3 regions of the Staphylococcus capitis subsp. capitis genome follow, and region 1 is predicted to be linked to each of the others. Evidence: predicted binding sites of a transcription regulator. Region 1 holds the regulator's gene; each other region holds the start of a gene.

Region 1 (11,445 bases):
GATTTTTGAAAGATAGGGTGTTCTTTTCGCAATTTCATTAATACGTTCTAAGTCATAATCAATGCCTGCTTCGTTTGCGATTGCTAATGTATGCAACACAGTATTAGTTGAGCCGCCCATTGCCATGTCTAATGCAAAAGCATCATCAATTGCCTCTCGTGTAACGATGTCTCTTGGTTTTATATCATTTTTAATATTATCTACTAATCGAAAAGCAGCTTGACGAATCATTTCACGACGTTGGTCACTAACTGCTAAAGCTGTTCCATTGTAAGGTAAGGCGAGTCCTAAAACCTCCATCAAACAGTTCATAGAATTTGCTGTGAACATACCAGCACATGAACCACAAGTAGGGCAGGCATTTTGCTCCATATCTAAAAATTCTTCTTTAGAAATAGACCCCTCTTTAAAAGCGCCGACTGCTTCAAACATTGAAGATAAAGTAAGTGCTTTACCGTGAGCAGATAGACCAGCTTTCATTGGGCCACCTGAACAAAAAATTGCAGGGACATTTGTACGTACCGCAGCGAGTATCATGCCCGGAGTGATTTTATCGCAGTTAGGAATATAAAACACACCATCGAACCAATGTGCATTAATTACTGTTTCAGCTGCATCTGCAATAATTTCTCTCGAAGGTAATGAATATCTCATTCCAATGTGTCCCATTGCGATGCCATCATCTACACCAATCGTATTAAATTCGAAAGGGATTGCACCCGCTTCACGAATAGCTTCTTTCGCGATATCAGCAAGTTCTCTTAAGTGAACATGTCCTGGTACGATATCGATATAAGAATTACAAATTGCCACAAAAGGCTTATTCATATCTGTAGGTTTTTGAAGAGCGCCCGTAGCATGTAAAAGACTTCTCGCTGGAGCTTGTTGATCTCCTTTTTTGATCATGTCGCTTCGCATATTTGATTCCCCCGTATAAGTATTAAGAACAATAAAAAACGTCCCAATATTTATTGGGACGTTTGAAAGTCCCATTCAACTAGAAATAGGACTTAAACATTTAGTAGTAATACTTACTAAAGTTCGAGTCCTTACGAGTATAATAAAATGATAATAACGTTTTGAGTTGTGGGTAGATAATGTGATGTATTATAAGTCATTTTATTATACTCCTTTCGTTGAATGGTAAAGTATTCTTAATAATTTGAATTGTCTTAAAATTTGATAAACTTAATTTACTACAAGTAAAATAGCGTGTCAATAAAAATATAGAATTTTCTAACAATTAATTTTAAATGTGTTTCTAGAATTTTCACAAAGAAATTTACACTAAAATTTGTTACAATAAATGAGTTAATAATGGACGAAACAATAACGTATCTTCGTAAATAGGAGAATGAATGTTGATTACTATACACAATTTAGATGAGATGAAACAATTTGCTAATGTTTTAGTGAAAAATCTAAAGCCAGGAGATTTAATTTTATTGAACGGCGATTTAGGTGCTGGTAAAACGACTTTAACACAGTTTATAGGAAAAGCTTTAGGTGTGAAACGAACTATTAATTCACCAACATTTAATATTATTAAATCTTATAAAGGGAATGAACTCAAACTTCATCATATGGATTGCTATCGTTTGGAAGACCATGAAGAAGATTTAGGATTTGAGGAATATTTCGAAGACCATGCTGTTACAGTCATTGAATGGAGTCAGTTTATTTCTGATTTATTACCTTATCAACATTTGACAATCAACATTAATGTTATAAATGAAAATGAACGTACAATAATGATTGAAGCACAAGGTGCACATTACGAAATGTTAAGGGAGGTTGTTATCAATGAATTATCTGCTCATTGATACATCTAATCAGCCGTTATCAGTTGCACTCATGCAGGATGAAAAAGTGTTAATTGAACAAACTACAAATATTAAACAAAATCATTCAGTTCAATTGATGCCTGAGACTCAAAAGTTATTTGAACAGTCTCAAGTTGATAAACAAGAAATCACAGACATAGTTGTTGCAGAAGGACCGGGTTCATACACAGGTTTAAGAATCGGTGTGACTGTGGCTAAAACGTTAGCTTACGCTTTACAAACTCGATTATATGGTGTGTCATCACTTAAAGCTCTTGCTGCAACTATTAAAGATGAGCATAGATTATTAGTACCTATCTTTGACGCAAGAAGAGAAGCGGTTTATACAGGTGTTTATCAATACGTTAATGGTGAATTAACTACAATCATTGAGGATGGATATTTATCAATTAATGATTTAAAAGATAAACTTCATGCGCTAAATCAAGAATATGTTTTTATTGGGTTTAATTTAGAAAATATAAAGCATTTATTAGATAGCGAAGTGATTGAAAGTTTACCTAAAGCTTCAGTTATGAAATCCTTAATTCAACAACCTGAAAATATCCATTCATTTACACCGAAGTATCATAAATTATCAGAGGCGGAAAGAAATTGGTTAGACCAACAGAAGAACAATTAAATATTAGGAAAATGAGTGTTGAAGATGTTCCTCAAGTCTTTGATATAGAGCGCGAAAGCTTCAATTATAGTTCATGGACGATTGATGCCTTTTATCATGAAATAGAACAGAATCAATTTGCAACATATTTTGTAATTGAATATGATGATAAAATTATTGGATATTTAGGTATGTGGATTGTTATAGATCAAGCTCAAATTACAACAGTCGCCATTAAAAAACAGTATAGAGGGTACGGACTAGGTCAATTATTACTTAAATATGTTAAAAATTACGCAAGTCATACCTGTGAAGTAATGAGTTTAGAAGTTCGTTTAGATAATGTAGTGGCGCAACATGTATATCAGAATTTAGGATTTGAATATGGTGGAAAAAGAAAAAATTATTATGGTGAAGGTGAGGATGCACTAGTGATGTGGGTGAATTTGAAATGACACAACAAACTTTAATTCTAGGGATGGAAACCAGTTGTGATGAAACAAGTGTAAGTGTGATTAGAAATGGTCAAGAAATACTTTCTAATACAGTATTAAGTCAAATTGATAGTCATAAACGATTTGGTGGAGTTGTTCCTGAAGTCGCAAGTAGACATCATGTTGAAGGTGTAACAGCTACGATTGAAGAGGCACTTGACTCAGCAAACGTCACTATGCACGAGATTGATGCTATTGCAGTAACACAAGGTCCAGGATTAATAGGTGCATTATTAATAGGAATTAATGCAGCAAAGGCACTCGCTTTTGCTTACGATAAACCTATCATTCCGGTTCACCATATTGCTGGGCATATTTACGCAAATCATCTAGAACAACCACTTACATTTCCACTAATTGCTTTAATCGTTTCAGGCGGACATACAGAGTTAGTTTATATGAAAGATCACCTTAACTTTGAAATTATTGGTGAGACCAGAGATGATGCAGTTGGTGAAGCTTACGATAAAGTGGCTCGTACGATAAACTTACCATATCCTGGCGGTCCTCAAATAGACCAGCTAGCCGTTAAAGGTCACGATGTTTATGATTTTCCAAGGGTTTGGCTTGAAAAGGATAGCTATGATTTTAGCTTCAGTGGATTAAAAAGTGCGGTTATTAATAAATTGCATAATTTAAGACAGAAAAATGAAGAAATTGTTGAAGAGAATGTTGCTACAAGTTTTCAAAATAGTGTCGTTGAAGTATTAACATATAAGGCTATCCATGCTTGTACATCTTATGGTGTTAAACGACTTATTGTGGCAGGTGGTGTAGCAAGTAATAAAGGATTGAGAGCAGCGCTCAAAGATGCTTGTAATAAAGAAAACATTACTTTAACTATACCAAGTCCATCCTTATGTACAGATAATGCTGCAATGATTGGTGCAGCTGGTCATTACTTATATCAAGCTGGATTACGTGGTGATTTAGCTATGAATGGTGAAAATAATATAGACATTGAAGATTTTACGATGACTAAATAAACAAAAGAGCACTATATAACGTATCAACTTAGCTAAGGATATGACGTTATATAGTGCTTTTTTATTGTATGAGGCTAGCAATTATTATCAAAAATTAACTTATTCATCTACTTGCCTTTGAGCACGTTGATAAATATCGTCTGGGAAATGAGTAATTCTAAGTAATTCAATCGCATTTCGAGTATTGGCTTTACCTGGTTTAATTTTGTAGTCAAAATAGATTTCATTCTTCTGAATAGACTCATTAAAATGATAATTATAGTAATCCTTTTCTAATAGGGTGGACAATTCAATATCATGTGTAGCAGCAACTACTTGATAGTTTGGCAATCCATTCAAATAGCTGAGTACTGATTCAGACGCTGCAATACGTTCTGTTGTATTCGTACCTTTAAAAATTTCATCAATGAAACAATAAATTTTAGTTTGTGTATCAATATTGAAAAGTCGTCTTATTGACTTTAATTCTGCCATAAAATAGCTATCTCCTGAGAGAACATCATCAGCATTAGCCATTGATGTAGACACATAACCCGGTTGATAGTTGAATGACTTAGCAGTAGCAGTATGAAGTGATTGCGCCATAATCACATTCAATGCGACAGCCTTCATAAATGTTGATTTACCAGATGCGTTAGAACCTGTTAGTAGAAGATTACTATCCAAGTTTAAATCATTAGGAACGGCCACTTCCTCATCTAATAATGGATGAATTAAACTTTGAAAATGCACACCCTCCATGTTTTCGTCAGCATGAGGTATACAATAATTAGTTAATGTGCGTCTATACATTGCTATAGCGTAATGATTATCAAGTGTACTAATATAGTCATAACATTCTTTGACTTCACTTTGATATTTAAAATAACTATGTTGAATGAGATGGAATAAAACATAATCTACCATAAACATCAATTTGATAAGCATAATCGTACTACCTACCACATCATTGGATTCTAATTGAGCAAGCAAGCCACTATAACGACTAGAATTCTTGAAATGATTGAAATTAATATTGATGTCAGGTGTTCCTTCTATTTTAGACAAAGCTTTACATTGTTTAATTACATTAGCAGTATAAAAGATTGATTTTAAATCCTGTTCGTAAGACTTCTTCAAATTCAATGAAAGTACGATATTTAAGAAAAAGCTTCCAATAAATAAAAAGACACCTACACCTGGAGAAATAAATATAGTTGAAAATGCAATTATTGGTAATAAAGGACAAAACATTAAAAGCGTATTCCTAGGAATTGGTGTTAACTGATCAGGGAATAATGGGTAAACTGTTTTGCCTATTTTAGAAAGTATATAAGATACATTTAATCGAAAAGCTTGATCCTCGCTATAACGTTTGATTAGTGATTGATTATCAATCGAGAACATTCCTCTTAATGAAGCGTATAATTTCATTTCTCCAATAGCGGTAAAATTAAAGTTTATCTTGTGAAATAGAGCTTCAATATTTAAATCAGACCAAGTTTTATCGTCTATAAGAGGATGTTTATCGATGTAATTATCCTTATATTCTTGATATTGAGCATCAAATCTTGAATTAGGTCTTATAAATGTTTCTAACTTAGCTTTTCTATCCCATAGCGTATTGATTTTAGCAATTGTTTTTCTTCTTTCAATAAATGAAACGGTAATATTTACAATCGCTATTAAAATAATAAATATAAGAACGATGAGTCCGAACGTTTGATTGTTAGTCATAAATGTCTCCTCAGTATAGTTATATTTAAATTATTTCATAAATAAATTTTAGACTCAAATCTTCATATTAAAAATGAGATGTCAATAGGGAACGTGCGTACTTATCAACAAAATGTGTGTAAACTGTGGATAAATACTGTTGAAAAGTGTGGATATTACCGTGTATAACTCGAATAATTTTTAGGAATAGTGTTAATTTACTTGTGGATAACTAGGATAACTGTGTGGATAGCTTTCAAATTAGCGATATAGAGTGTGAATAAAATTTGTGTAATAACATACTAAAAGACACTAAAAAGTAAGAAATTCTACCTTTTAGTGTCTCAATGATAAATGGATATTTATAATTTTTCTTGTAATTCTTCCCATTCTAACATAACTTGTTCTAATTTTTGTTCGGTATTATTTTTTTTCTCAGCTAATTCTGCAGCTTTAATAGGATCATTAAATACTTCTGGTTGAGTTAATTGTGTCTCAATATATGAAATATGAGTTTCAAATTCTTCTATCTTAGCTTCACATTGTTCGATTTGACGTTCGATTTTTCGTTGTTGACTCTTTTGTTGTTTTTGAGTTGAATATGATGAGGATGAAATAGTGGTATCATTATTATCTTTAGTTTTTGGAGAAGAATTGTTCAATTCTTCTTGAGCTTTTATTGCAGCAGCTTCTTCAGTTTTTTCAATATAGTATTGATAATCTCCGAGATACATTTGTCCACCCTCATGATTTAAATCAAATACTTTATTTGCAAGCTGATTAATAAAGTATCTATCGTGAGAAACAAATATAATGGTACCTTCAAAATGTTTTAAAGCTTGTTCTAACATTTCTTTAGAATCTATATCTAAGTGGTTAGTAGGTTCATCTAGTATCAGCACATTGTCTTTTTGTAACATTAATAAAGCTAATTGCAATCGGGCTTTTTCACCACCAGATAAATCATTTATGATCTTTTTAACATCTTCTTGTACAAATAAAAAACGACCTAGAACAGCACGCACATCTTTTTCATTCATATGAGAATACTGATCCCAAACGTAATCTAAAATTGTTTTATTTGATTTGAACTCAGCTTGTTTTTGATCATAATAACCAATTTGAAGATTAGCCCCAAAAGTAATTTCTCCAGCTAGTTTGTCTTGCTTATTGGCGATTGTTTTGATTAGAGTGGTTTTTCCCACTCCATTTGGTCCGATTACAGCAATATGGTCACCCTTAAACACTTCAATATTAATTGGTTGAGTAATGGGGGAATCATATCCAATTTTAAGATCACGAATATGCATGACATCATTACCTGTATTTCTTTCAAAGCCGAATTGTATATTGGCACTTCTCGCGTCAATCATCGGCTTGTCTATACGTTCCATTTTCTCTAAAGTTTTACGTCGACTTTTAGCCATGCCACTTGTTGAAGCTCTTGTAATATTCTTTTCTACGAAGTTTTCTAATTTTTGAATTTCTTCTTGTTGTTTTTCATACTCTTGCATACGTTTTTCATAATATTGGTCACGTTGTTCAATAAATTGTTCATAATTACCTACATAGCGTTTAACGTCTCCGAGAGCTACATCATAGATTTGAGTAACTATTTTATCTAAGAAGTATCTATCATGACTAATAATAACGATGGCGCCTTTAAAATATTTAAGATAATCTTCTAACCATTTTGTCGTTTCAAGATCTAAGTGGTTTGTTGGTTCATCTAGCAAGAGTAAATCAGGTTCATTTAATAACATTTGAGCGAGTGAAAGGCGTGTTTTTTGACCACCACTAAAATCATTAATAGGTTTATCAAAATCACTCTCAGTAAAATTAAGGCCATGAAGAACTGTTTTTATTTTACTTTCATATTGATAACCCTCGAGTTGTTCAAACCGGTTCGTTAATGACTCGTAACGTTCCATATGCTCTTGGTAAGTTTGTGTTTCGTATTCACTCGTATGTTGTGCCAACCAATCAGTTTCTTCTTTGATTAAGCTCTCCATATTTTTCAGATGTTCAAATGGTTTAGACATCTCTTCGAAGACTGTAGCCGTTGAGTTAAGTGTCATTTGTTGAGTAAGATAGCCCATTTTTAAATTTTTTATTTTTGATATATGACCGCTATCGTAACCTTCTACGCCGGCTATAATTTTCATTAATGTAGATTTACCTGCGCCGTTTCGACCAACGACACCTATTCTTTCACCCGTTTTAACTTCAAAGTCTACATTAGTAAAAATATCTTCACCATCGAACGATTTCGAGATGTCATTAAGTTGTAAAAGTATCATTCGATTCTCACCTTTCTAATTCTATTAAATAGTTATAGACTATATGTAATCAATAAGATTTAAAAAATTTTAATTTTATGTGAATTTTAAATAGTTAAGCATTATTTTTTAATAATAGGGTACATCTACCTCATAAGGTATGACGATTAAGCTATATGTTGACTCAATTATCTTTATTTTACAGCATTCGCGCATCACATGAAACTGAGATATTTATTTTTAAAATTCAATAATGTATAATATTTAAGTATTCATTGTAGGCAATTATTTGATTATTTAAACGCCTTACAACTTGCACGATAAAACGTTTGAATACATAAATATAATTCATTCAAACTTCAAGGGGGACACATTGGATGCCAGAAAATAATAAAATTCCTCGTGCTACATTAAAGCGTTTACCTTTATATTATAGATTTGTGAGTACATTAAAATCTAAGGGTATTGACCGTGTGAATTCTAAAGCAATTAGTGAAGCTTTACAAATAGATTCGGCAACGATTCGTCGTGATTTTTCTTATTTCGGTGAATTAGGCAAAAAAGGCTATGGTTATAACATTGATAGTATGCTTGAATTTTTCAAGTCTGAACTGAGTGAAAGTGATGAAATTAAAATTGCAATAGTAGGTGTAGGTAATCTAGGTCGTGCGTTACTTACTTACAACTTCTCAATACACGATGAGATGACAATTACAGAAGCTTTTGATATTAGAGAAGAATTGATTGGAGAACAAGTCGGCAAAGTCATAGTTAAAAATAGTAATGAAATAAAATCTACACTAGCAGCAGAAGAAATAGACGTAGTGATATTAACTACTCCTGAAAATGTAGCACAACAAGTTGCTGATCAACTAGTTGAAGCGGGTGTGAAAGGTATACTAAACTTTACGCCAAGCAGAGTTAAAACACCTCAAGACGTACAAGTTCACCACATTGATTTAGGAATTGAACTACAATCACTATTGTTCTTTATGAAGAACTATAGTAATAATAATTAACAACTTTTAGCATCCTATTTAGGATGCTTCTTTTTTATGAAAAATGATATAGTATACATAATCAAAAAATAGGGGGGGCAAGCCATAGTGAAACTTGAAGTAAATTGTACATTTAAAGCACATATACCGCAGATGGTAAACGTTCCTGGGAAACTCGTATTAAATGATAATATTTTACTATTCAAAGCTTATGGTAAAGAATATACACCATTTGATATCGAATTAGATATTAATAAAGTTGTGAGATATAAGCGTTCAAAGGGGCTATTAGGAAGTAAATTATTCATTCTTTATAACAATCATGAGTGGTATAAATTTAGTCATTTTTCAAAAGAAGATTTAAAATCATTAAGCAAAGCATTGAAAATACAATAAACTTAAATAAATATAATTGTAATTATTTAAATTAGAAAATCTAAAATACATACTATATGCGCATGCTTTCCAAGGAAATCGTTTCAGCCTGTAGGCTTCGACTGGCCCTGTTTCCTCGGGAGTCAGCGCATATATTTTTAAGCTTGTTGAAAACAAAGTAATTTATTCTGTTTGAGCTTTAATTTTTAAAAAAGTCAAAATTTATTAAGTTTGCAAAATTTGATTATTTCCAGTATAATACCTTAGTATTTATATCGGAAATAGGTGATTAAATGACATGGATGATAATTAGTGGACTTATTGTTGGGGCATTATTAGGGTTTGTAATGCAACGTACAAGATTCTGTCTAGCGGGCGGTTTCAGAGATATGTATGTCCAAAAAAGTAATAAAATGTTTTACGCATTGCTTGTAGCTATAACGGTTCAGAGTTTAGGACTACTAATATTTACAAGTTTAGGTATAGTTAAAGTCCCTGCTCATACATTTCCAGTAGTAGGGACTATCGTAGGTTCATTCATATTTGGCATAGGTATTGTCTTAGCTGGTGGCTGTGCCACTGGTATGTGGTATCGCGCGGGAGAAGGTTTAATTGGCAGTTGGGTGGCATTAATTTTATATGCTATAACTTCTGCAATTACTAAAACAGGTGTACTTCTCCCAGTTATGAATGCAATTAATAAACCCTTAAACGTGAACGCGAGTGTGAGTCAATCAACTGGAGTTCCTAACTGGGTACTTGTTTTAATTTTAGCAATAATTACAGTTACGTTAGTTGTGAGAACTTTACGTAAACCAAAAGTAATGGTGCCTAAATTAAAACAAAAGTATACAGGTATTCGACACTATTTGTTTGAAAGAAGATACCATTCATTTATAGCAGGTATTGCTGTAGGACTTATTGCTTTACTGGCTTGGCCTATGAGTGAATCAACAGGTCGACCATACGGACTTGGTATTACGACCCCATCTGCTAATTTGATTAACTTTCTAATATCAGGTAATACTAAGTTTATTGATTGGGGCGTTTTATTAGTGCTTGGTATCTTTATTGGTTCATACGTAGCTGCTAGAGGTTCTAAAGAATTTAAATGGAGACTTCCAGATAAGAAAACTATTCGTAACAGTGCTATAGGTGGTATATTGATGGGATTTGGTGCTTCTGTAGCTGGTGGATGTTCAATTGGTAATGGGTTAGTCGAAACAGCTACGATGAGCTGGCAAGGATGGTTAGGCTTAGCATCTATGATAGCAGGTGTATGGTTTATGAGTTATTTTATTTTTATTAAACCTATGAAAAAGTTACAACAAACATCTAGTCAAACATCTAAAAGTAAACAAGTAAGTCAACAAACCCAGACAACTTAAGGAGGGAAAGACAATGGTACATGAATTAGGTACAGTTGGTATGGTGTGTCCATTTCCGCTTATTGAGGCACAAAAGAAAATGGAAGAGTTAAATCAAGGTGATGAATTAAAAATAGACTTTGATTGTACGCAAGCAACAGAAGCCTTACCAAATTGGGCGGCTGAAAATGGCTATCCAGTAACTAATTATGAACAATTAGATGATGCTTCTTGGACTATAACTATTCAAAAAGCTTAAATATAAGTGAGTAACAAGCTAGTGATATTATACGATGTCGCTAGCTTTATTAATGCTTAATATATACTAATGGTTGATTTGAGATGTCACTTAATCTTACTCATGGTGTAATATTATCTTACCGATTTTTGCACTTCCCTCAAACACTTATTATGATGTTGCTAAAGGAAGTGGTAAGAATGAATATGGATGATACAATTTTCTTATTTCTATGTACATTATTAGTTTGGTTAATGACTCCAGGATTAAGTTTATTCTATGGGGGACTTATCCAATCTAAGAATGCATTAAATACAGTAATGCAAAGTATGGCTGCAATAGTTATCGTTACTTTTGCATGGATGATTATTGGTTTTTCTATTAGTTTTGATCAAGGTAATGATTGGTTAGGTGGTTTAAAATTTCTAGGTTTAAACCATGTTGGTTTTGCAATTTCTAAAACAATTAGCCCTCATATCCCTCTCGCACTCTTTATGTTATTTCAAATGATGTTTTGTACAATCGCAGTTTCTATTTTATCAGGCTCTATTGCTGAGAAAATGAGATT
Region 2 (11,445 bases), 270 kb from region 1:
ATGGTATTAAATATGGAGTGGCCGTAATGGATGCCCGTTTTAGAATGGGAAGCATGGGATCAGTAGTAGGTGAAAAAATCTGCAGAATTATAGATTACTGTACTGAACACCGTCTACCATTTATTCTCTTTTCAGCAAGTGGTGGTGCCAGAATGCAAGAAGGCATTATTTCACTTATGCAAATGGGAAAAACAAGTGTATCACTTAAACGTCATTCTGATGCAGGCTTATTATATATCTCATATATAACTAACCCGACAACTGGAGGAGTTTCTGCAAGTTTTGCTTCAGTAGGAGATATTAATTTAAGTGAACCTAAAGCGCTTATAGGTTTTGCTGGTAGACGTGTCATTGAACAAACTATTAATGAAAAGTTACCTGATGACTTCCAAACGGCTGAATTTTTATTAGAGCATGGTCAATTAGACAAAGTTATTCATCGTAAAGATATGAAAGAAACGCTTTCTAATATCTTAAATATCCATCAAGAGGTGAGTAAATAATGTTAGATTTTGAAAAGCCACTTTTTGAAATAAGAAATAAAATTGAATCGTTAAAAGAATCTCAAGAGAAAAATGAAGTTGATCTACAAGAAGAAATAGATATGCTTGAAGCGTCGCTTGAGAGAGAAACTAAAAAAGTTTATACCAATTTGAAGCCTTGGGATCGTGTACAGATTGCCCGCTTACAAGAGCGTCCAACTACTTTGGATTATATACCTTATATTTTCGACTCATTTATTGAGCTTCATGGAGATAGAAATTATAGAGATGACCCTGCCATGATTGGTGGAATTGGTTATCTAAACGGACAAGCTGTCACTGCAGTCGGCCAGCAACGTGGTAAAGATACAAAAGATAACATTTATCGTAATTTTGGAATGGCTCATCCAGAGGGATACCGTAAAGCTCTTCGTTTAATGAAACAAGCTGAAAAGTTTAACCGTCCGATCTTTACTTTTATTGATACAAAAGGTGCTTATCCAGGTAAAGCAGCTGAAGAACGTGGTCAGAGTGAATCAATAGCTAAAAATCTAATTGAAATGGCATCACTGACAGTCCCTGTTATCGCAATCGTTATTGGTGAAGGCGGTAGTGGTGGTGCGCTTGGTATAGGTATATCTAATAAAGTACTTATGCTTGAGAATAGTACTTATTCAGTTATTTCACCTGAAGGCGCTGCTGCTTTACTTTGGAAAGATAGTAATTTAGCTAAAATTGCTGCTGAAACTATGAAAATTACAGCTAATGATCTTAAAGGTTTAAATATTGTTGATGAAGTGATTAATGAACCTTTAGGTGGTGCTCATAAAGATATAGAATCACAAGCTTCAACAATTAAAGAAGTTTTTGTGAAACATCTAAATGAATTGAACCAAAAATCTGGTGAAGATTTAGCTAATGATCGTTTCGAGAAATTTAGACACATAGGATCAGTTGTAGAATAAATTATTAAGAGTTAATTGTCTTGATTTAAAGGCTATTAGCTCTTTTTTATGATTTTAGAAAAAATTCATTATTTAAAACGTTTACATCCGTTGAAAGGCTTTCTTTTGATGGAACAGTAAAATAAATTGTGGTAATTTAGAGTTAAAGATAAATCTAGTTAAAGAAAGGTATGTCGTCATGAAAAAAATTGCAGTTTTAACTAGCGGTGGAGATTCACCAGGTATGAATGCTGCAGTTCGAGCAGTCGTTCGTACAGCAATTTACAATAATATTGAAGTTTATGGGATTTATCATGGTTACCAAGGTTTACTTGACGATGATATTCACAAGCTTGAATTAGGCTCTGTAGGGGATACAATTCAACGTGGAGGTACGTTCCTATTTTCAGCTAGGTGCCCTCAATTTAAAGAAGAAGATGTGCGTAAGAAAGGTATTGAAAACCTTCGTAAACGTGGTATTGAAGGCTTAGTTGTCATTGGGGGCGACGGTAGTTATCGCGGTGCTCAACGTATTAGTGAAGAATGTAAGGAAATTCAAACTATTGGAATACCTGGTACTATTGATAATGATATTAATGGTACAGATTTCACTATAGGTTTTGACACTGCTTTGAATACAATTATTGAATCGGTCGATAAAATTAGAGATACTGCATCAAGTCATGCTCGTACTTTTATAGTAGAAGTTATGGGTCGAGACTGTGGTGATTTAGCGTTATGGGCAGGATTGTCTGTTGGCGCAGAGACGATTGTAGTACCCGAAGTTCATACAGACATTAAAGATGTTGCAGAAAAGATTGAACAGGGTATAAAAAGAGGTAAGAAACATTCTATCGTTATGGTCGCTGAAGGATGTATGAGTGGCCAAGAATGTGCTGATGAATTAAAGAAATACATCAATATTGATACTCGAGTATCAGTTTTAGGTCATATTCAGCGTGGAGGAAGCCCTTCTGGAGCTGACCGTGTGTTGGCTTCAAGGTTAGGTGGACACGCTGTAGAATTACTTAAACAAGGTGAAACTGCTAAAGGTGTGGGTATTAAAAATAATCAATTAACTGCTACACCATTTGATGATATCTTTGGAGAAAGTAATCATAAATTTGATAAAGATATGTATCAATTAGCTAAAGAATTATCAATATAAATTATGGGAGGATTATATAATGAGAAAGACTAAAATTGTATGTACTATAGGACCAGCTTCTGAATCGGAAGAAATGCTTGAAAAATTAATTAACGCGGGTATGAACGTTGCGCGTTTAAACTTCTCTCATGGTAGTCATGAAGAACATAAAGCAAGAATTGATACAATTCGTAAAGTTGCTAAACGTTTAGATAAAACTGTTGCACTATTATTAGATACTAAAGGGCCAGAAATTCGTACGCATAATATGAAAGATGGCGTTATTGAATTAGAAAAAGGTAAAGAAGTTATTGTAAGTATGAATGAAGTTGAAGGTACTCCTGAGAAATTCTCAGTTACTTATGAAGACTTAATTAACGATGTAAATGAAGGTTCTTATATCTTATTAGATGACGGTTTAGTTGAACTACAAGTTAAAGAAATTAATAAAGATAAAGGCGAAGTTAAATGTGATATTTTAAATACAGGAGAATTAAAAAATAAAAAAGGTGTTAACTTACCAGGAGTAAAAGTTAATTTACCAGGTATCACTGATAAAGATGCTGATGATATCCGCTTTGGTATCAAAGAAAATGTTGATTTTATCGCAGCAAGTTTCGTAAGACGTCCTAGTGATGTTTTAGATATTCGCCAAATTCTTGAAGAAGAAAAAGCTCATATCACAATTTTCCCTAAAATTGAAAACCAAGAAGGTATCGATAATATTGACGAAATATTAGAAGTTTCTGATGGTTTAATGGTTGCTCGTGGTGACATGGGTGTTGAAATACCACCAGAAAAAGTACCTATGGTTCAAAAAGATTTAATTAGAAAATGTAATAAATTAGGTAAACCAGTTATTACTGCAACTCAAATGTTAGATTCAATGCAACGTAATCCTCGTGCAACTCGTGCGGAAGCAAGTGACGTTGCTAATGCCATTTATGATGGTACTGATGCAGTTATGTTATCAGGTGAAACTGCAGCGGGATTATACCCAGAAGAAGCAGTTAAAACGATGAGAAATATCGCAGTTTCAGCTGAAGCAGCGCAAGATTATAAAAAATTATTATCTGACCGTACTAAGTTAGTTGAAACATCTCTTGTTAATGCCATTGGTGTTTCTGTAGCACATACAGCGCTTAATTTAAATGTTAAAGCAATTGTTGCTGCAACAGAGAGTGGATCAACTGCACGTACGATTTCAAAATATCGTCCACACTCTGATATTATCGCTGTTACTCCTAGTGAAGAAACTGCACGTCAATGTGCGATTGTTTGGGGCGTTAATCCTGTAGTTAAAGAAGGACGTAAAAACACTGATGCATTACTTAATAACGCAGTAGCAACTGCAGTTGAGACTGGTAGAGTTTCTAATGGAGACTTAATCATTATTACTGCAGGTGTACCTACTGGTGAAAAAGGTACAACAAACATGATGAAAATTCACTTAGTAGGTGATGAAATTGCTCGTGGCCAAGGCGTAGGTCGTGGATCAGTAGTAGGCCATGCTATTGTTGCTAAAAGTGCAAGTGACTTAGAGGGTAAAGATTTATCTGATAAAGTCATTGTTACTAACTCTGTTGATGAAACATTAGTACCTTATGTCGAAAATGCTATTGGTTTAATTACTGAAGAGAACGGTATCACTTCACCAAGTGCAATCGTTGGTTTAGAAAAAGGTATTCCAACAGTAGTTGGTGTTGAAAAAGCTACTAAAGAAATTAAGAACGATATGTTAGTTACTGTTGATGCAGCTCAAGGAAAAATCTTTGAAGGCTACGCTAACGTACTATAATTTAATTTAAATATAATTTTACATGACTGAGGCATTATTTATAATGTCTCAGTTTTTGTGTTTTAAAACTTGAATGGTGATAAAAAAATACCAGCGTTAGACATTTCAAATTCTAACGCTGGTATTAATTATTATTATTACGCGTGTTTGCTTACCTTTTTGTATCGTAAGTACATGAGACCTAAAATAATAAACCAAATAGGTGTTAAATAGATAGCTCTTCTAGTATCGACATTTACAAATAATAAGCCGAAGACAAAAATGAAGAAAATTAATATTGCATATCCCATATATAGACCACCAGGTAATTTATAAGTTGCCTTTTTATGTAACTCTGGATTATTTCTACTGTAATTGATATAAGCAATAATAATTAATGCCCATACAACTAAAAATAGTACAGTTGAAATAGTTGTAACATAAGTAAATACCTTAGTAGCGTCAGGGAAAATATAATTTAACAACGCTGCAATTAGCAATAATGCTGATGAAGCTATAATAGCTGTGTGTGGTACACCGTTTTTGTTCGTTTTAGAGAAGGCTGGTGGAGCTTGTTCTTGATTAGATAGTCCGTACAGCATTCTACTATTTGAAAAGATACCACTATTACATGATGATGCAGCAGCAGTTAAAACCACAAAGTTAATTATTCCAGCTGCAAATGGTACTCCAATTAAAGCGAATAATTTAACGAAAGGGCTGTTATCTGGATCAACTTTGTACCAAGGAATGATTGACATAATTACTGCTAATGCCCCAACATAGAAAATTAATATTCTAATAGGTACACTATTGATTGCCCTTGGTATAGTTTGTTCAGGATCTTTTGTCTCTCCAGCAGTAACACCAATCATTTCGATTCCTACGAATGAAAATAGTGCCATCTGGAATGACATGAAGAACCCTGAAGCCCCTTTAGGGAATATTCCATGGTTGTATAAATTAGTTAAACTTGTATGTCCGAATTGTGTTTTGAAAGCAAAAAGAATCATGACAATACCTACAACGATTAAAGCAATAATTGTGGCAATTTTAATGATTGCAAACCAAAATTCTAATTCACCAAATAATTTGGCGCTTAGTAGGTTAAATGACATTAAGATTAATACACAAAATAAAGCACTAATCCAATTAGGTATTTCAGGGAACCAAAAACTAACATATTTAGCTACCGCTGTAACTTCAGCCATACCAGTAATAATCCAACATAACCAATATGTCCACCCTGTAATAAATCCAGCAAATGGTCCTATGTATTTATTAGTAACATCCGCAAATGATTTAAAATTAGTGTTTTGAATTATAATTTCTCCCAATCCACGCATAAACATGAATAACATAAATCCTATAATGATATAGGTAAGCAATATTGAGGGACCCGTCATTGCAATTGTTTGACCGGCACCAAGGAATAACCCCGTTCCTATAGCGCCTCCAATGGCGATTAATTGAACATGACGATTGCTCAATTCTCTTTGTAAATTTTCAGCCATAAGACATCTCCCTTACTATAAGATATTTATATTATGCACTTATAAGGCTATTTATACAATTCTTTTCGCAAAAAAAGTGTGAAAATTCACTAAAATGTATATTTATATTTTGTAATCATTCTTGATAACTAAACGAAAACATCACAATATTTTTGAAATTTGATGAGTTATATACTATGTAAAGTTTAATTTCACGCTCTTTTAAAGATGTTAACATACATTAAGGTCAAGCTAATATACCATTTTTACATGTTTAAAGTTATTTATAATGTTTCACAAATTGTTTGAATTTAGCTATAATACTAGGTGAAAGCCATTTCATAAAGAAATAGTAAAGGGGAAATTTATCATGGCAGAATTACAAAGAGGTTTAGAAGGGGTTATTGCAGCTGAAACTAAGATCAGCTCAATAATTGACAGTCAATTGACATATGCGGGCTATGATATTGATGATCTCGCAGAAAATGCCCAATTCGAAGAAATTATTTTCTTACTTTGGAATTATAGACTTCCAAATAAAGAAGAATTAAAAGAATTGAAAGAAAAATTATTTGAGTTTATGACTCTAAACGAAAGAGTTTATAAACACTTTGAAGAGTATGTAACTGATGATGTTCATCCTATGACAGCGTTACGTACATCTGTATCTTATATTGCTCATTTCGATCCAGATGCTGAAGATGAATCTGAAGATAAAAAGTATGAAAGAGCAATTCGTATTCAAGCAAAAATTGCTTCATTAGTTACGGCTTTTGCAAGAGTAAGAGAAGGTAAAGAACCTGTTAAACCTAATTCAGAATTAAGTTATGCAGCGAACTTCTTATACATGTTAAGAGGCGAACTTCCAACTGACATTGAAGTTGAAGCATTCAATAAAGCTTTAATTTTACATGCCGATCATGAATTAAACGCATCTGCATTCACTGCTCGTTGTGCTGTTTCATCACTCTCTGATATGTATTCAGGTATTGTTGCTGCTGTAGGTTCATTAAAAGGGCCTCTACACGGTGGTGCAAATGAACGTGTAATGGCAATGTTAAAAGAAGTAGGTAGTACTGATAATGTTGATAGTTACCTTGATGAGAGATTCGCTAATAAAGATAAAGTAATGGGCTTCGGTCACCGTGTATATAAAGATGGTGATCCACGTGCTAAATATTTACGTGAAATGAGCCGTAAAATTACTGAAGAAACTGGTCAAAGCGAATTATTTGATATTTCATTAGCTATTGAAAAGCGTATGAAAGATGAAAAAGGCTTAATTCCAAATGTTGATTTCTTCAGTGCAACTGTTTATCACAGTATGAACATTCCTCATGATTTATTTACACCAATCTTTGCAGTAAGTCGTACTTCTGGTTGGATTGCTCATATATTAGAACAATATCGAGACAACAGAATTATGAGACCAAGAGCTCAATATATTGGTGAGAAAGATCGTAAATATGTTCCTATTGAAGAAAGATAATAAAATAACATATAGTATTTAGTGAAAGTTTAAATATACTTGGAGGTTAGATTTATGTCAGCAGAAAAAATTACTCAAACTAATGAAGGTTTAAATGTACCAAACGAACCAATTATTCCATTTATTATTGGTGATGGAATTGGACCAGATATTTGGAAAGCTGCAAGTCGCGTTATTGATGCAGCAGTAGAAAAAGCTTACAACGGCGAAAAACGTATTGAATGGAAAGAAGTTTTAGCTGGACAAAAAGCTTATGATGAAACAGGAGAATGGTTACCTCAAGAAACTTTAGACACGATTAAAGAATATTTAATCGCTGTTAAAGGACCTTTAACTACGCCAATTGGTGGCGGGATCCGTTCACTAAATGTTGCTTTAAGACAAGAATTAGATTTATTTACTTGCTTACGTCCTGTTCGTTGGTTCCAAGGTGTACCATCTCCAGTTAAACGTCCTGAAGATGTAGATATGGTTATTTTCCGTGAAAACACTGAAGATATCTACGCAGGTATTGAATTTAAAGAAGGAACTTCAGAAGTTAAAAAAGTAATTGATTTCTTACAAAATGAGATGGGAGCTACTAACATCCGCTTCCCAGAAACTTCAGGTATTGGTATTAAACCTGTATCTAAAGAAGGTACAGAACGTCTTGTTAGAGCAGCTATTCAATATGCTTTAGATAACAATCGTAAATCTGTGACTTTAGTGCATAAAGGTAACATTATGAAATTCACTGAAGGTTCATTCAAACAATGGGGTTATGACTTAGCTCATAATGAATTTGGTGATAAAGTATTTACTTGGCAACAATATGATGAAATTGTTGAAAAAGAAGGTAAAGATGCAGCAAATGAAGCTCAAGATAAAGCTGAAAAAGAAGGCAAAATTATTATCAAAGATTCAATTGCTGATATCTTCTTACAACAAATCTTAACTCGTCCAGCTGAACATGATGTAGTAGCAACTATGAACTTAAATGGTGACTACATTTCAGATGCTTTAGCTGCACAAGTTGGCGGTATTGGTATCGCTCCAGGTGCTAATATTAATTACGAAACAGGCCACGCTATCTTTGAAGCAACTCATGGTACAGCTCCAAAATACGCTGGATTAAACAAAGTTAATCCATCATCAGAAATTTTAAGTTCAGTTCTAATGTTAGAACACTTAGGTTGGCAAGAAGCTGCTAATAAAATCACTGATTCAATTGAAGCAACTATCGCTTCTAAAATTGTAACTTACGATTTTGCTCGTTTAATGGATGGCGCTGAAGAAGTTTCAACTTCAGAGTTCGCTGACGAGTTAATTAAAAACTTAAAGTAAACTAAATTAGAGTTAAAAATAAATAAGATACTAATCTTTGTTGGGTTGGCGAAAGCCAACCCTTTTTTAAAGATTATGTAAAAATGTAAGTTATCATTATCTTTTTACTTCAAAAGATGATAGGTTAATTAATGTTAAGACAATATTAAACAAATATTTTCTTAATATATGTGCAAATATATTTGTTTTGTTAAGTTTATGTAAAATTGATGTGTAGCTATGTTATTTTTATTTGAACTTCAGTTATAATGAAATTGTAATAACAAAATAGGGAGGCACACCATGTCACAAAAAGTATTAGTGGTTGATGATGAACAATCAATCGTGACCTTACTAAAGTATAATTTAGAAACAGCAGGATACATAGTTGAAGTCGCGTATGACGGCGAGGAAGCATTAAAAAAGGTTGAAGAAGAGCAACCTGAACTTATTGTATTGGACGTCATGTTACCTAAGAAGGATGGTATTGAGGTGTGTAAATCAATTCGATCTGACAAAAATTTAGTACCTATTTTAATGTTAACCGCAAAAGATGATGAGTTTGATCGTGTTTTAGGACTTGAACTAGGTACTGACGATTACATGACAAAGCCATTCTCACCTAGAGAAGTGGTTGCAAGAGTTAAGGCTATTTTAAGACGTTCTAAGTTTGTTAATGAAATTGAGAAAGAGGACACAGATGAGGAAGACATCATCATCGACTCTATTCGTATACGTCCTGAATTCTTTGAAGTATATAAAGATGAAGAATTATTAGAGTTAACTCCTAAAGAATTCGAATTATTATTATACTTAATTGAAAGACAAGGCCGTGTCATTACACGAGAGCATATGCTCAATTCTGTTTGGAATTATGAATTTGCTGGGGACTCTCGAATCGTCGATGTACATATTAGTCATTTAAGAGATAAATTGGAAGAGAATCCAAAACAACCTAAATTAATTAAAACAGTGCGAGGATTAGGTTATAAATTGGAGAGACCTAAAGCTTAATGCTAAAGTTTCATCACCGTTTATTATTATTAATTAGTACTATAACAATAATTAGTTTTATTGGTTTAGGTGCAATTATTCACAACACAATTTATCAAACTTTAACTAGCAATCAAATCAATGAATTAAGAAAAGAAGCACATAATTATGTCAATTTACTAAATCATAAAAAAGGTGAAGAGATTGACAACCTTGCTGATAATCAACAAAATATCGTTGTTATAAAAAACGAAGCTGATGGACACATCATTTTTTCATCAGGTGATAGTAAAAAGATAGATAGTAGAATTGATAATGCAGCAAATCCTTCTAACTTAATTACTAAAAAAACTAATATCGGTACGCGCTATACTTTTAAAGATAATATAGGTAACAAAACCGTATACATAAGTGGAATTAATGATGAAATCATAGATTTACAAAGAGAAATGTGGAAATACCTTTCTATAATAGGCGTCATAGTGTTATTCACAGTTTACTTAGCTAGTAGAAGTATCAATCGAACATACATAAGACCTATTAATGAAGTGACGTATGCAACATCATTATTGGCAGATGGTTATTATCATGTTCGTGTTCCAGAAAGTAATGTTAAGGAAACACGTGCACTTTTTGTAACAACGAATGAGCTAGCCAGAAGATTGCAGAAATTGAACAATAGTCAAAAAATACAATCAAATCGTTTGAAAACAACACTTGAGAATATACCAAGTTCTGTTTTAATGATTGATAAACATGGCGAAATAGTTGTTGCGAACCATGCTTACTATGAAGTATTTAGTCCGGATCAACAGGTTGAAAATAAGAATTATATTGGTTTCATAGATGATAGTATTGAGAAGCTAATAATAGAAAGCTTTAGAACTGAGAAGGTAATCTATGATCAAATTGAAGTAGACATTAATAATGTACATACTAAATACTTTGATGTATCATGTGTCCCAATTTTGTCCAAATCTAAGAAGAAATTACAAGGTATGGTTGTCGTACTTCATGATATTACTAACCTTCAAAAATTAGAAAATCTTAGAAGAGAGTTTGTGGCTAATGTGTCACATGAATTAAAAACCCCAATTACTTCTATTAAAGGTTTTGCAGAGACACTTATTGAAGGTGCTAAAAATGATGAGCAATCTCTTGATATGTTCTTGAACATCATTTTGAAAGAATCTAATAGAATAGAATCGTTAGTTATGGATTTATTGGATTTATCGCATATCGAACAACAAACCGAGATTGAAACGAACTATATGAATTTATCTGAATTAGCTTATAATACGATTGATAACTTGCAGACTCAAGCTATAAATAAAAATATTGAAATTCAACCTGAAATTGAAAAAGATGTCATCATAGAAGCTCATGAAAATAAAATTGCTCAAGTTATTACTAACTTACTTTCAAATGCGATTAATTATTCTCTTGAGGATAATAAGGTTATTGTACGAGTATTTAGAGAGGGTAAAAAGGTTAATTTAGAAATTCAAGATTTCGGAATTGGTATTAGCGTCAAGGATCAAAAACATATCTTTGAACGTTTCTACAGAGTAGATAAAGCGAGAAGTAGAGATTCTGGCGGTACAGGTTTAGGTTTATCAATAACTAAACATATTGTCGAAGCCCATAACGGACGAATCAACATAAATAGTAGACTTGGAGAAGGTTCGACCTTCAAAGTTACTTTTATAGATGAATAATTTGAGAAACTGCGATGTCATTTTTGACATTGCAGTTTCTTCTTTTGAAAAGCTTTTTTTGTATACATTTAACTTTATGTTAGAAGTCTTAAATTCGTTA
Region 3 (11,445 bases), 890 kb from region 1:
GTCAGTTAAAGCGCCTAAGAAGTTAAAAACAGTAGTCGATAAGAAGGAACCTATGTATGGTCAAATCGACAAGTATTTAAAAGAGACACATTTTAATGGTACAGTTGCTGTTTTTGATAATGGTAAGTTAAAAATGAATAAAGGATATGGCTATAAAGACATTGAGAAAGGTAAGAAGAACACTGCCAATACAATGTTTCTTATTGGTTCTTCTCAAAAATTTACAACAGGTTTAATGCTTAAACAATTAGAGCTAGAACATAAGGTGGATTTAAATGCACCTGTAACGAAATATTTACCATGGTTTAAAACTGATAAAGAAATCACAATTAAAGATTTAATGTTACATAAAAGTGGATTATACAAATACGAAGCTTCAACAAACATTAAAAATTTAGATCAAGCAGTTTTATCAATTCAGAAACGCGGAATCGATGATGAAATTTATCATAAACATAGTTATAACGATGCAAACTATTTAGTTCTAGCTAAAGTAATTGAGAAGGTAACAGGTAAACCTTATGTACAAAATTATTACAATCGACTTGGCAATAAATTTCACCTAAAGCATTCTGCATTTTACGATGAAAAACCATTACAAAATGAAATGGCTAAAGGTTATAAATTTAAAAATAACTCATTTTCATTCCTACGTCCTAATGTACTAGATCAGTATTTTGGTGCAGGGAACTTATATATGGCACCTTATGACATGGGCAAACTTATTCATATTTTACAACAAGATAAGATATTTAGTTCTAATGTGACAAATCCAATGTTACATGAATTTGGTACTGAAGAGTATCCTGAAGAATATCGATATGGTTTCTATGTAACACCATATCTTAATAGAGTGAATGGCGTGTTCTTTGGTCAAACATTTACAGCTTACTTCAATGACCGCTATATTGCTATATTAGGTACAAACATTAAAAACACTAATGGATTCGTACCAAATGAAGACAAAATGAAGCATATTTTCTATAATATACTTAATCAAAAGAAACCTTATAACACACCAGGTGTTAAAGTTCATGATAAACATCATATAAATCAATAGCTATTCGTCTAGAAGGGCGAGTGCGTTAGAAATAAATGCACATATTCAATAAAAATGTCGTTTGCTAATATAAAAACAGACTGAGATATTAATCTTATCTCAGTCTGTTTTTTTAAATAGTTAAATCATAATCTTACTATTTACAATAATTCAATGCGTCTAGGAATAAATCTTCATAACCTTTATCTACAGGTGAGAGTACAACTGTACAATTAGGATAATGAGATTCAAAATCTACAACAGTTGCGCCTTTAGTGTATTGACCAGCTAATTCTATTTGAACATCTGCCTCTTTAACATTAAATGCTTGCGGTTGCAGTAAATAAAGTATTGTAAACACATCATAAATTTTAACGCCATATTCGAAGTCTTCGCTTCTATAATGTTGAAATAAATCATGTAACATATGACCTGTTTCATTTTGATTTTTAAAGCTTTTAACGAAATCATGAGAAAACATGGCTTCTCTAGCTAAGTCTAAACCTATCATTGTTAGGGGCAAACCAGAGTTAAATACCACTTGTGCGGCTTCTGGATCACAATAAATATTAAATTCTGCTAAAGGAATGACATTCCCTCTTCCTGTACTACCACCCATAAGGACAATTTCTTTAATGTAATCAGTTACTTCGGGATATGTAGAAAGGAGTATCGCTATATTAGTCAATGGACCAATTGCAATGATAGTTAAAGGGTCATCGCTTTTAAGAATTGTCTCTTTCATAGCTTCAACAGCGTGGGTAGACGCCAAATCCTTTTCAGCAATAGGGGGAAAGTCATAGCCATCCATACCAGATTCGCCATGAACTGGGGCAGCGTCAACAATTTCATTTAATAAAGGTTTTGATGCACCTCTATGAACAGGAACATCACTATTAAAGAAATGTTTAAGCTTTAGGGCATTTGCAGTAGTTTTCTCGATTCCCACGTTGCCATTCACAGTAGTAATCATCTTTACATCAAAATCTGGGTGACACAGACCCAAACTAATTGCTGCAGCATCATCTATTCCTGGATCAGTATCAATAATAATTGGGGTTGCCATTGTATCAATTCTCCTTTTAAAAAATGAATTTCCCATTAAGCGTATCATTGTATCATCATAATTTCGACAATAAAAAAGCAAGCTAACACATATATGTTAGCTTGCGAGTAGATTAACTAAGCCATGAGCTTGATAATCTTTATCTCAGTTTTATAAGTGGTGAGAGTGACCACCTTGCATTACCCAATAAGTACCGATAACGATAGCTAGAGTAATGATAATTGCGAAGATAACTTTGAATGATTGAACTCGACCATCTTTACCTTCAGTTAAGTGCATGAACATTAATAATTGTACTGCAGCTTGAATAAAAGCAAAACCAAAGATAATTGTTACCTTAGCGTGGAATGTCATTGAAGTGTATAGTGTTACGAAAACTGCTAAAAGCGTTAAAACAATTGAAGCAATAAAACCGACAGTATGTTTTACGATTGTATTCATCCGCTATACACCATCCCTATCATATATACGGCAGTGAAGATGAAGATCCAAACAACATCTAAGAAGTGCCAATATAAACTTACTATAAATAATTTAGGAGCATTGTAAGAATCTAAACCGCGAGTTCCGATTTGGATTAATAAACAAATGATCCAAACAATACCTACTGATACGTGACATCCATGCGTACCTAATAGGATGAAGAAACTAGACCAGAAGGAACCGATAGTAGGGTTTACTCCTTCTTGTGCATAGTGTGCGAATTCGTAAATTTCAAAACCTACGAATACAAGCCCTAATAATACAGTGATAATCATCCAAATCATCATTAAGTTTTGTTTCTCTTTACGCATGTAGTAAATTGCAATACCACAAGTGTAAGAACTTAATAATAATGAGAATGTCATAATTAGTACAAGAGGCAATTCAAATAACTCTGTAGTCATTTTGTGAGCGTAATCGCCACCATGTTGCAATGTTAATAACGTTGCGAATAGGGTACCGAATAACGCGAATTCAGCTGTAAGGAAAATCCAGAAGCCAAGTTTATTTAATTCGCCTTCATGACTACGTGAATCGATTGTATTAGTATCATGACTCATGACTTACAGCCTCCCTTTCTTTAATACGAGCTTCTCTTAAACGTTTCTCAGTTTCTGCAACTTCAGAAGCATGGATATGGTAACCATGGTCAATTTGGAAACTTCTCCAAATCATAGTTCCGAAGATACCTGCTAAGCAGATAATTGCAGGAACGAGTGTTTCAAAGATTAAGAAGAAACCACCGATTGTAAAGAAGATACCCATCCAGAAACCTACTGGAGTATCGTTAGGCATATGAATATCTTTGTAATTATGGTTGTCTAAGTAGTGACGACCATGTTCTTTCATGTCAACAAACGTATCGTAGTCATTCCAATCTGGAGTGATTGCAAAGTTGTATTTAGGTGGAATAGCTGAAGCTGTAGACCACTCTAAAGTACGACCAAGTCCATCCCAGTTATCACCAGTTGCTTCACGTGGTGCTTTGATATGAGCATAAACGATACTTGCAACTAAGAATAGGAAACCAATTCCCATTAATAATGCACCGATAGTTGAGATGAAGTTTAGTAACCACCAACCATCAGAAGGCATGTAAGTGTATAAACGACGTGGCATACCATCTAATCCGAGTACGAATTGTGGTAAGAAACAAACGTTAAATCCAATCATGAATAACCAGAAGCACCATTTGTTTAATGTTTCGTTTAATTTGTAACCCATCATTTTTGGATACCAGAAGATTAAACCAGCTAAGCAGGCAAATACTACACCAGTAACCAATGTATAGTGGAAGTGGGCTACTAAGAAATAAGTGTTGTGATATTGATAGTCAGCAGATGCCATCGCTAACATTACACCAGTAACCCCACCTAATAGGAAGTTAGGGATGAATGCTAGTGAGAATAACATAGGTGACTCGAATGTAAGTCTACCTTTATACAATGTTAGTAACCAGTTAAATAATTTAACACCGGTTGGAACACCGATTAACATTGTTGAAATTGAGAAGAATGAGTTGATTAATGCACCATTACCCATTGTGAAGAAATGGTGAACCCAAACTAAGAAACTTAAGAACGCGATACCTGCAGTCGCCCAAACCATGCTTTGGTGACCGAATAGGCGTTTACGTGCGAAAGTTGGAATAATTTCAGAGTAAATACCGAATGCTGGCAAGATAACGATGTATACCTCAGGGTGCCCCCATACCCAGAAGAAGTTTGCCCATAACATTGGCATACCGCCATCTGCTACTGTAAAGAAGTGTGTTCCGAACACTCTATCTGTTGTCATTAAAGCTAATGCTACTGTTAAAACAGGGAAAGCTAAAATGACGATAAGTGTAGTAATAAATGTTGTTACAGTAAACATTGGCATTTGCATAAACTTCATTGTAGGAGTTTTACATCTAAGTATTGTTACAAAGAAGTTAATACCAGTCATTAATGTACCAAGACCGGAAATTTGAATTGCAACTAAGTAATAGTTGACTCCTGGTCCAGGACTAAATTCACCAGCAAGTGGTGCATAGTTAGTCCAACCTGCAGCTGGAGATCCACCTACGATAAATGATAGGTTGAATAAAATCATACCAGCAAAGAATAGCCAGAAACTAACGTTGTTCATTACAGGGAAGGCAACATCACGTGCACCGATTTGTAATGGAACTACGATATTCCATAAACCAAAGATGAAAGGCATCGCCATGAAGATAATCATGATTACACCGTGCGTACTGAAAATTTCATCATAGTGGTTTGCTTCCAAGAATTTATTATCTGGAATAGTTAATTGAGTACGAATTAATAACGCGTCAATACCACCACGTACGAACATTAATACGGCACAGATTAAATACATTACACCGATTTTTTTATGGTCTACGGATGTGAACCATTCTTTGTATAGATATTTCCATAATTTAAAATAGCTAATTACTGCGATAAGTCCGATAACTAAGAATGGGGCAGCAATTTGCGCCATGATAATCATCCAGTTACCTTTAACGAGTAATTCATCCCATGGAAAATTCATTAATGTCCACCTCCATGATCATCATGTTCTTTTTTTTGAAGTTTAGACGCATTTTCGTCTTTTGCTCCCTTAGAAATTTTTTCCATTTCTTTAGAGTTATGGTCCTCTTCTTTTTTGAACTCACTGTCATATTTTTCATTGTTGCCGAGAATCATAGGTTTCATACCATGACGTTCATAGTTCGCGTTTGTAACTTTAACCTTACGAGCTGGTTTAACAGGTTTATCTTTTACATCTTTATAAAGATCTTTTTCATCAGTGAAGTTAGGATCTTTTTGAACGAAATTATAACGTTTATAAGCGTAGAAGATATATTCTGGATCAGCCGCTGGGTCAACAAACGCCATATGAGTACCATTGAATGTTAATTCTTTATTTGGTGTGCTTGGTAAGAGTTGTTTATCAAATGTATCTTGATTTAATGTTTTCTTACCTTTAGCTTCTTTAACCCATTTATCGAAATCATTTTGGCTTACAGAGTGAACTTTAAATGTTTGACGAGCGAATCCGTCACCATTGAAGTTTGAGTTACGACCTCTGAATGTACCTAATTGATCTGCTGTTAAAGTCCAATTCATTGTCATACCAGTCATAGCATATTTCTGACCACCTAATTGTGGAATCCAGAAACTTGTCATAGTATCCATAGCTTGAAGCTTGAATACGACTGGACGATCTTTAGGAATTGTTAAAGTATTAACAGTCTCGATGTGTTGATCTGGGTAAGCAAAGAACCATTTGTAACCAGCACTTACTGCGTATACCACAAGTGGGTCTTTGTCTTTTTGAGGTGGTTTCTCATAATCATATAATGTTTTAACTGTTGGTACAGCTAAAGCAATAACGATTAGGATAGGTACCACAAACCAAATTGTTTCTATTAAAGAATTGTGGTGCATCTTGCCTGAGACTTCATTCTTATTATAACTATACTTATAAATAAAGAATGCAAACATGGCAAGCACAACGACAACAATAACAAGCATGAAGATGATTGAGTAGATGATCAAGAACTTCTGACTACTTGCTACTGGCCCTTTTGCATTAAAAACTTCTATATTTGAACAGCCACTAAGTAAAATTAGTGTGCCAAATAATAGAAGCAAAGACTTAAATTTTGACACTTTTTTTAACCTCCTAATACTACAAATGTAGGGCTTACCACTAATTTTAGTTTATTACACAATATTTACAAGTACCTGTAAAAAAAAATTTGTTGTTATATGTAAAGAATAAGCATTGATATAAGGTATGACGGGGATTTTAAGATTTGTTAAAATTATGTGTACATTTTGTGAAATTAGACAAATTTAACAAAATTGCATGTAATACAACTTATGTATTGAGAAGTGTTATCAATTAAAGGGTTGAGAGGGTTTTTAAATAAAAAAGTTGAGAAAATTCTCAACTTTAATTAGGAAGTTTTATTTTACTTCAATATATCTAGTAGATGTTTGTTCTGCTCCATCAGAGTCAGTTACTATATATTTCACTTCATATTTTCCAGCTTTAGATGTATCTACCTGACCGTCAACTTTGATTTTATGAGTTAAGTCACCATCTTCTTTATCATATGCGCTTATACCTTTTAATAAATTATAATCTTGGCCTTTTTCGATGACAATGTCATTGACACCTCGTAATTGAGGTTCAGTATTAGTTGTCGCTTCTGCATTTAAATTAGGTGTAACTAAGGTAGCTGAAACGCCAAGCGCTGATAATGACTGTAGTAATTTGTTCATAACTTAACCTCCGTCTGATAGTCATCTATGATTTAAATCTAATATACTTTATATTTAAGATTTATACATCATACTATGGTCTTAATATACCCCAGTATTAATAAAAATTAAATATATTTTAAGTAAATTTCATTAAAGATTATGTAAATTGAAAGTTTTGTGAAGGTTTTAGCATTTTATTTATTTTTTAGAAAAATAGGAATAGAATTAACTTGTAATAAATTAATAGGCCTTTTAAAACCTTTATGTGGGAGTGGAAATGATGTTAACTGAAAAAGAAAAAAGTATCATTAAAGAAACTGTGCCTGTATTACAGGATAAAGGTGAAATAATTACATCACATTTTTATAAAAGAATGTTTAAACAACATCCTGAATTGAAGAATATGTTCAATCAAACGAACCAACAAAAAGGTCTTCAATCAACAGCACTTGCGCAAAGTGTTTTGGCTGCAGCCGTAAACATTGAACATTTGGAAAATATTATGCCAGTAGTTAAAGAAATCGCATATAAACACTGTGCATTACAAGTTCCACCTGCTGGATATGATATCGTTGGTGAAAATCTAATTGAATCTATCAAAGAAGTAGTAGGATTAGATGATGATCATGAAATTATTAAGACATGGAAAAAAGCATATCAAGATATCGCTGATGTTTTTATTTCAGTTGAACAAGACATTTATAGTCAAATGGCTTGGGACGGTTTCCAACCATTTAAAATAGAAGAAATTAATCAAATTTCTTCAGATATTAAGTCTTTCACAGTTGTTTCTGATAAACATGATTTAAGTCAATTTGTTCCAGGTCAATATATTACTGTAGATGTAAGTAGTGAAAAGATGCCTTATCGTGCTAAACGTCACTATTCAATAGTAAAAGGTGATAAACAACATCTCACTTTTGCAGTTAAACGCGATGTGACAACTGAGCATGAAGGAGAGGTTTCTACTATATTACATGATGAGTTAGCTGAAGGCGATTCAATTAATTTATCTGCACCAGTTGGTCCATTTAAAGTTGAAAACCTAAATAATGAACAATTATTCTTAGGATCTGGAATTGGGGTTACGCCTTTAGTACCTATGTTCAATGAAGTTGTTACAAATGGTTCTAAAGCACAATTTATTCAAGTTACTAATGATGTGAACGATGTACCTTTTGAATCATTAATAAATGAAATTGCTAGTACTAAAGAATCTGTTAATTATCAACTCCATGATAAAAACTCAGAAGGCTATTTAGATACTGAAAAACTTAGAGCCTATATTAATGAAGAAACAGAAATTTATATTTGTGGAGGCACTCACTTCCTACAATCTATTATTAAAGCATTAAAAGAAATGAATGTTGATACAAGTAAAATTCATTATGAAACATTTATTCCAAAATTAAGTGTAACTGTATAAGATAATGAAGAAACCATCTCAGTATTAAAACAAGTACTGAGATGGTTAATTTTTTATATCATTCAAAAGTGAAGATTTAAAGAGCTTGAAGATTTATTCAATACCTCTGCGCATTTTCTCTGCTATGAGTGTATTATTGAGTACCATAGTAATTGTTAGTGGGCCTACTCCGCCAGGAACAGGTGTAATAGCTCCAGCTATTTCTTTTACTTCTTCATATTCTACATCGCCTTTTAATTTGCCATTTTCATCAGGTGTATTACCAACATCAATAATCACTGCACCTTCTTTAACTACGTCTTTAGTAACAAGACCAGGTTTACCTACCGCACTGACAATAACGTCAGCGTCTTTTAAGTGTTTACTCATATCTTTAGATCGTGAATGTAAAATAGTTACAGTCGCATTTTGTTGTAATAACAATTTTGAAACAGGTTGACCAACAATATGACTTCTACCAATTACGACCGCATGTTTCCCTTCTAAATTAATATCCGCATGTTTTAAAATTTCCATGATTCCTAACGGTGTACAAGGTACAAAAGTTTGTTCATCTATATATAGTTTACCAATATTTGAAGGGTGGAACCCATCTACGTCTTTGTCAGGGTTAATAGATTCTAAAACTTTTTGTTCGCTCACTTGTTTAGGTAGAGGAACTTGAACAAGAATTCCACTTACTGAATCATCGTTGTTAAGTCTATCTAGCTCTTTTAAAACATCTTCTTCTGATGTTGATTCATCTAAATGAGCAATTTCGGAAATCATTCCTATTTTTTCAGCGGCTTTCTTTTTAGACTTTACATAACTTTGACTTGCGCCGTCATTACCAACTAATATAACTGATAATTTTGGAGTGAAACCACGTTCTTTTAATGCTTCAACTTGTTCTTGTAATCCTTGACGATATTCCTTTGCTATTTGTTTTCCATCTAAAATTTTAGCAACCACTTAAAACTCCTCCTTAAATTTCTTTAATAACTTAACTTTAACATTAATTATAAAGTAATTGATAGTCAAAAGACGTAAATTAAATTTAAAATAAGAATTAAAGTTCGATTTTTAATTGAAAAACTATCATATGATTGTTATGCTATATCTGTAATATACAACTAATTCATATCACAATCCAAACTTTTGAAAGGGTGTAAAAAGTGAGAGTAGCAGTCATTATGGGTAGTTCTTCAGACTGGGAGATTATGAAAGAGAGTTGCTTGATGTTAGATGAATTTAATATTCCGTACGATAAAAAAGTAGTTTCTGCTCATCGTACGCCTCAACTTATGTTTGAATTCGCTAGTCAAGCAAAGCAAAACGGCTATGACATCATTATTGCTGGAGCAGGTGGCGCAGCACATTTACCTGGTATGGTAGCATCAATGACTACTTTACCTGTAATAGGTGTACCAATAGAGTCAAAAAGTTTAAAGGGGTTAGATTCTCTATTATCTATTGTACAAATGCCAGGTGGAATACCGGTAGCAACTACGGCTATAGGCAAATCAGGTGCAAAAAACGCTGGAATATTAGCAGCTAGAATGATTGGCATGACTGATAACTCGGTTCACAAGAATTTGGAAAATTATGAAAAAACATTAGTGAATAAAGTGGAGGCAATGCAGAATGAGCTTCAATAAACTGAAATTCGGTTCAACTATCGGAATAATTGGGGGAGGACAATTAGGAAAGATGATGGCACAGTCTGCACAAAAAATGGGCTATAAGGTTATTGTTCTTGATCCAAATGAAGACAGTCCATGTCGCTACGTTGCACATCACTTTATCCACGCTAATTATGACGATGAACAAGCATTAACAGAACTAGGTGAAAGTTCAGACGTCATCACTTATGAATTTGAAAATATTTCTTCTCAACTACTTAAACAACTTACTGACAACTACAATGTACCTCAAGGATATCAAGCGATTCAGTTACTTCAAGACCGTCTCACTGAAAAGCAAACTTTACAAGATGCTGGTGCACATATTGTTCCTTTTTTACAAATTAAAAATAAACAAGATTTATATCTAGCTTCTAAAGAACTAGGTTATCCATTTATCGTTAAAACCCGTTTTGGTGGCTATGATGGAAAAGGACAAATTCTAGTCAAAAGTGAATCATATTTAGATGAAGCGATTGATTTAATTTCCGACCAAGAATGTGTAGCAGAACAATATCTTGATATTGATAAGGAAGTTTCTCTTACAGTAACAATCGGAAATGAGCAACAAACAACATATTTCCCTTTACAAGAGAATGAACATAGAAATCAAATCTTATTTAAGACTATCGTACCTGCTAGATCTAATAAAGAACAAGAAGCGCGTAAAGAAGTAGATAAAATAACTAATGTCATTCATTTTGTAGGCACATTTACCGTTGAGTTCTTTATAGATAAAGAAAATAACCTTTACGTTAATGAGATAGCGCCACGCCCTCATAACTCTGGTCATTATTCAATAGAAGCATGTGACTTTTCTCAATTCGATACACATATTTTAGCAGTAACAGGACAGAAGCTCCCACAACAAATTGATGTACTTAAACCAGCTGTAATGATGAATTTACTCGGACGCGATTTAGATTTGCTTGAAAATGAATTTGCGAATCATCCTGAATGGCATGTTCATATTTATGGTAAGTCACAACGTAAACCAGATAGAAAAATGGGGCACATGACATTACTTACTAATGATGTTAATCAAACTGAACAATACATGTTAATGAAATTCGAAGGGAGAGACAAATAAGTGTCATTATTATATGAAGGAAAAGCAAAACGTGTTTACACCACTGAGACAGAATATCAATTGCGAGTAGAATACAAAGATGAAGTAACCGCAGGCAACGGGGTCAAAAAAGACACAATGGTCGGCAAAGGAAAGTTAAATAATCAAATCACATCTATTATATTTGATTATTTAACTCGTAACGACATCAATAACCACTTCATTAAGCAACTCTCAGAGACAGAGCAACTCGTAGAACAAGTAGACATTATCCCTTTAGAAGTCGTAGTGAGAAATATCGCCACTGGTTCTATTACTAAGCGATTAGGATTTGAAAAAGGACACGAGTTTGAAGAACCATTAGTCGAATTTTTCTATAAAAATGATGACCTCAACGACCCACTCATCACAGATGATCATGTAAAGCTTCTTCATATTG

What was found. Region 1 encodes Rex, which represses fermentation and respiration genes when NADH is low (regulators of the CRP and FNR family bind a similar motif). Its sites were predicted from a motif close to TTGTGAAATATTTCACAA; they were not measured.
Region 2: the regulator Rex is predicted to act here: its motif matches at 6,126-6,143, upstream of V6C74_RS05585 (citrate synthase).
Region 3: the regulator Rex is predicted to act here: its motif matches at 6,419-6,436, upstream of qoxA (cytochrome aa3 quinol oxidase subunit II).

What each region holds. Positions count from the first base shown of each region.
Region 1 covers NZ_CP145263.1:827,887-839,331, forward strand. Annotated here, with positions in the region: gene ilvD (dihydroxy-acid dehydratase) at 1-918, opposite strand, end outside; gene tsaE (tRNA (adenosine(37)-N6)-threonylcarbamoyltransferase complex ATPase subunit type 1 TsaE) at 1,362-1,823, shown strand; gene tsaB (tRNA (adenosine(37)-N6)-threonylcarbamoyltransferase complex dimerization subunit type 1 TsaB) at 1,804-2,466, shown strand; gene rimI (ribosomal protein S18-alanine N-acetyltransferase) at 2,439-2,900, shown strand; gene tsaD (tRNA (adenosine(37)-N6)-threonylcarbamoyltransferase complex transferase subunit TsaD) at 2,897-3,925, shown strand; gene V6C74_RS04165 (hypothetical protein) at 4,025-5,641, opposite strand; gene abc-f (ribosomal protection-like ABC-F family protein) at 5,983-7,920, opposite strand; gene V6C74_RS04175 (redox-sensing transcriptional repressor Rex) at 8,277-8,918, shown strand; gene V6C74_RS04180 (hypothetical protein) at 9,006-9,293, shown strand; gene V6C74_RS04185 (YeeE/YedE family protein) at 9,566-10,660, shown strand; gene V6C74_RS04190 (sulfurtransferase TusA family protein) at 10,674-10,898, shown strand; gene V6C74_RS04195 (ammonium transporter) at 11,078-11,445, shown strand, end outside.
Region 2 covers NZ_CP145263.1:1,093,998-1,105,442, forward strand. Annotated here, with positions in the region: gene accD (acetyl-CoA carboxylase, carboxyltransferase subunit beta) at 1-503, shown strand, start outside; gene V6C74_RS05565 (acetyl-CoA carboxylase carboxyltransferase subunit alpha) at 503-1,447, shown strand; gene pfkA (6-phosphofructokinase) at 1,626-2,594, shown strand; gene pyk (pyruvate kinase) at 2,614-4,371, shown strand; gene V6C74_RS05580 (amino acid permease) at 4,509-5,864, opposite strand; gene V6C74_RS05585 (citrate synthase) at 6,214-7,332, shown strand; gene icd (NADP-dependent isocitrate dehydrogenase) at 7,387-8,655, shown strand; gene V6C74_RS05595 (response regulator transcription factor) at 8,938-9,648, shown strand; gene pnpS (two-component system histidine kinase PnpS) at 9,648-11,345, shown strand.
Region 3 covers NZ_CP145263.1:1,719,340-1,730,784, reverse strand. Annotated here, with positions in the region: gene V6C74_RS08585 (serine hydrolase) at 1-1,060, shown strand, start outside; gene rihC (ribonucleoside hydrolase RihC) at 1,197-2,105, opposite strand; gene qoxD (cytochrome aa3 quinol oxidase subunit IV) at 2,256-2,546, opposite strand; gene qoxC (cytochrome aa3 quinol oxidase subunit III) at 2,543-3,148, opposite strand; gene qoxB (cytochrome aa3 quinol oxidase subunit I) at 3,138-5,126, opposite strand; gene qoxA (cytochrome aa3 quinol oxidase subunit II) at 5,126-6,250, opposite strand; gene V6C74_RS08555 (DUF5011 domain-containing protein) at 6,551-6,868, opposite strand; gene V6C74_RS08550 (globin domain-containing protein) at 7,131-8,276, shown strand; gene folD (bifunctional methylenetetrahydrofolate dehydrogenase/methenyltetrahydrofolate cyclohydrolase FolD) at 8,370-9,227, opposite strand; gene purE (5-(carboxyamino)imidazole ribonucleotide mutase) at 9,431-9,913, shown strand; gene purK (5-(carboxyamino)imidazole ribonucleotide synthase) at 9,900-11,027, shown strand; gene purC (phosphoribosylaminoimidazolesuccinocarboxamide synthase) at 11,028-11,445, shown strand, end outside.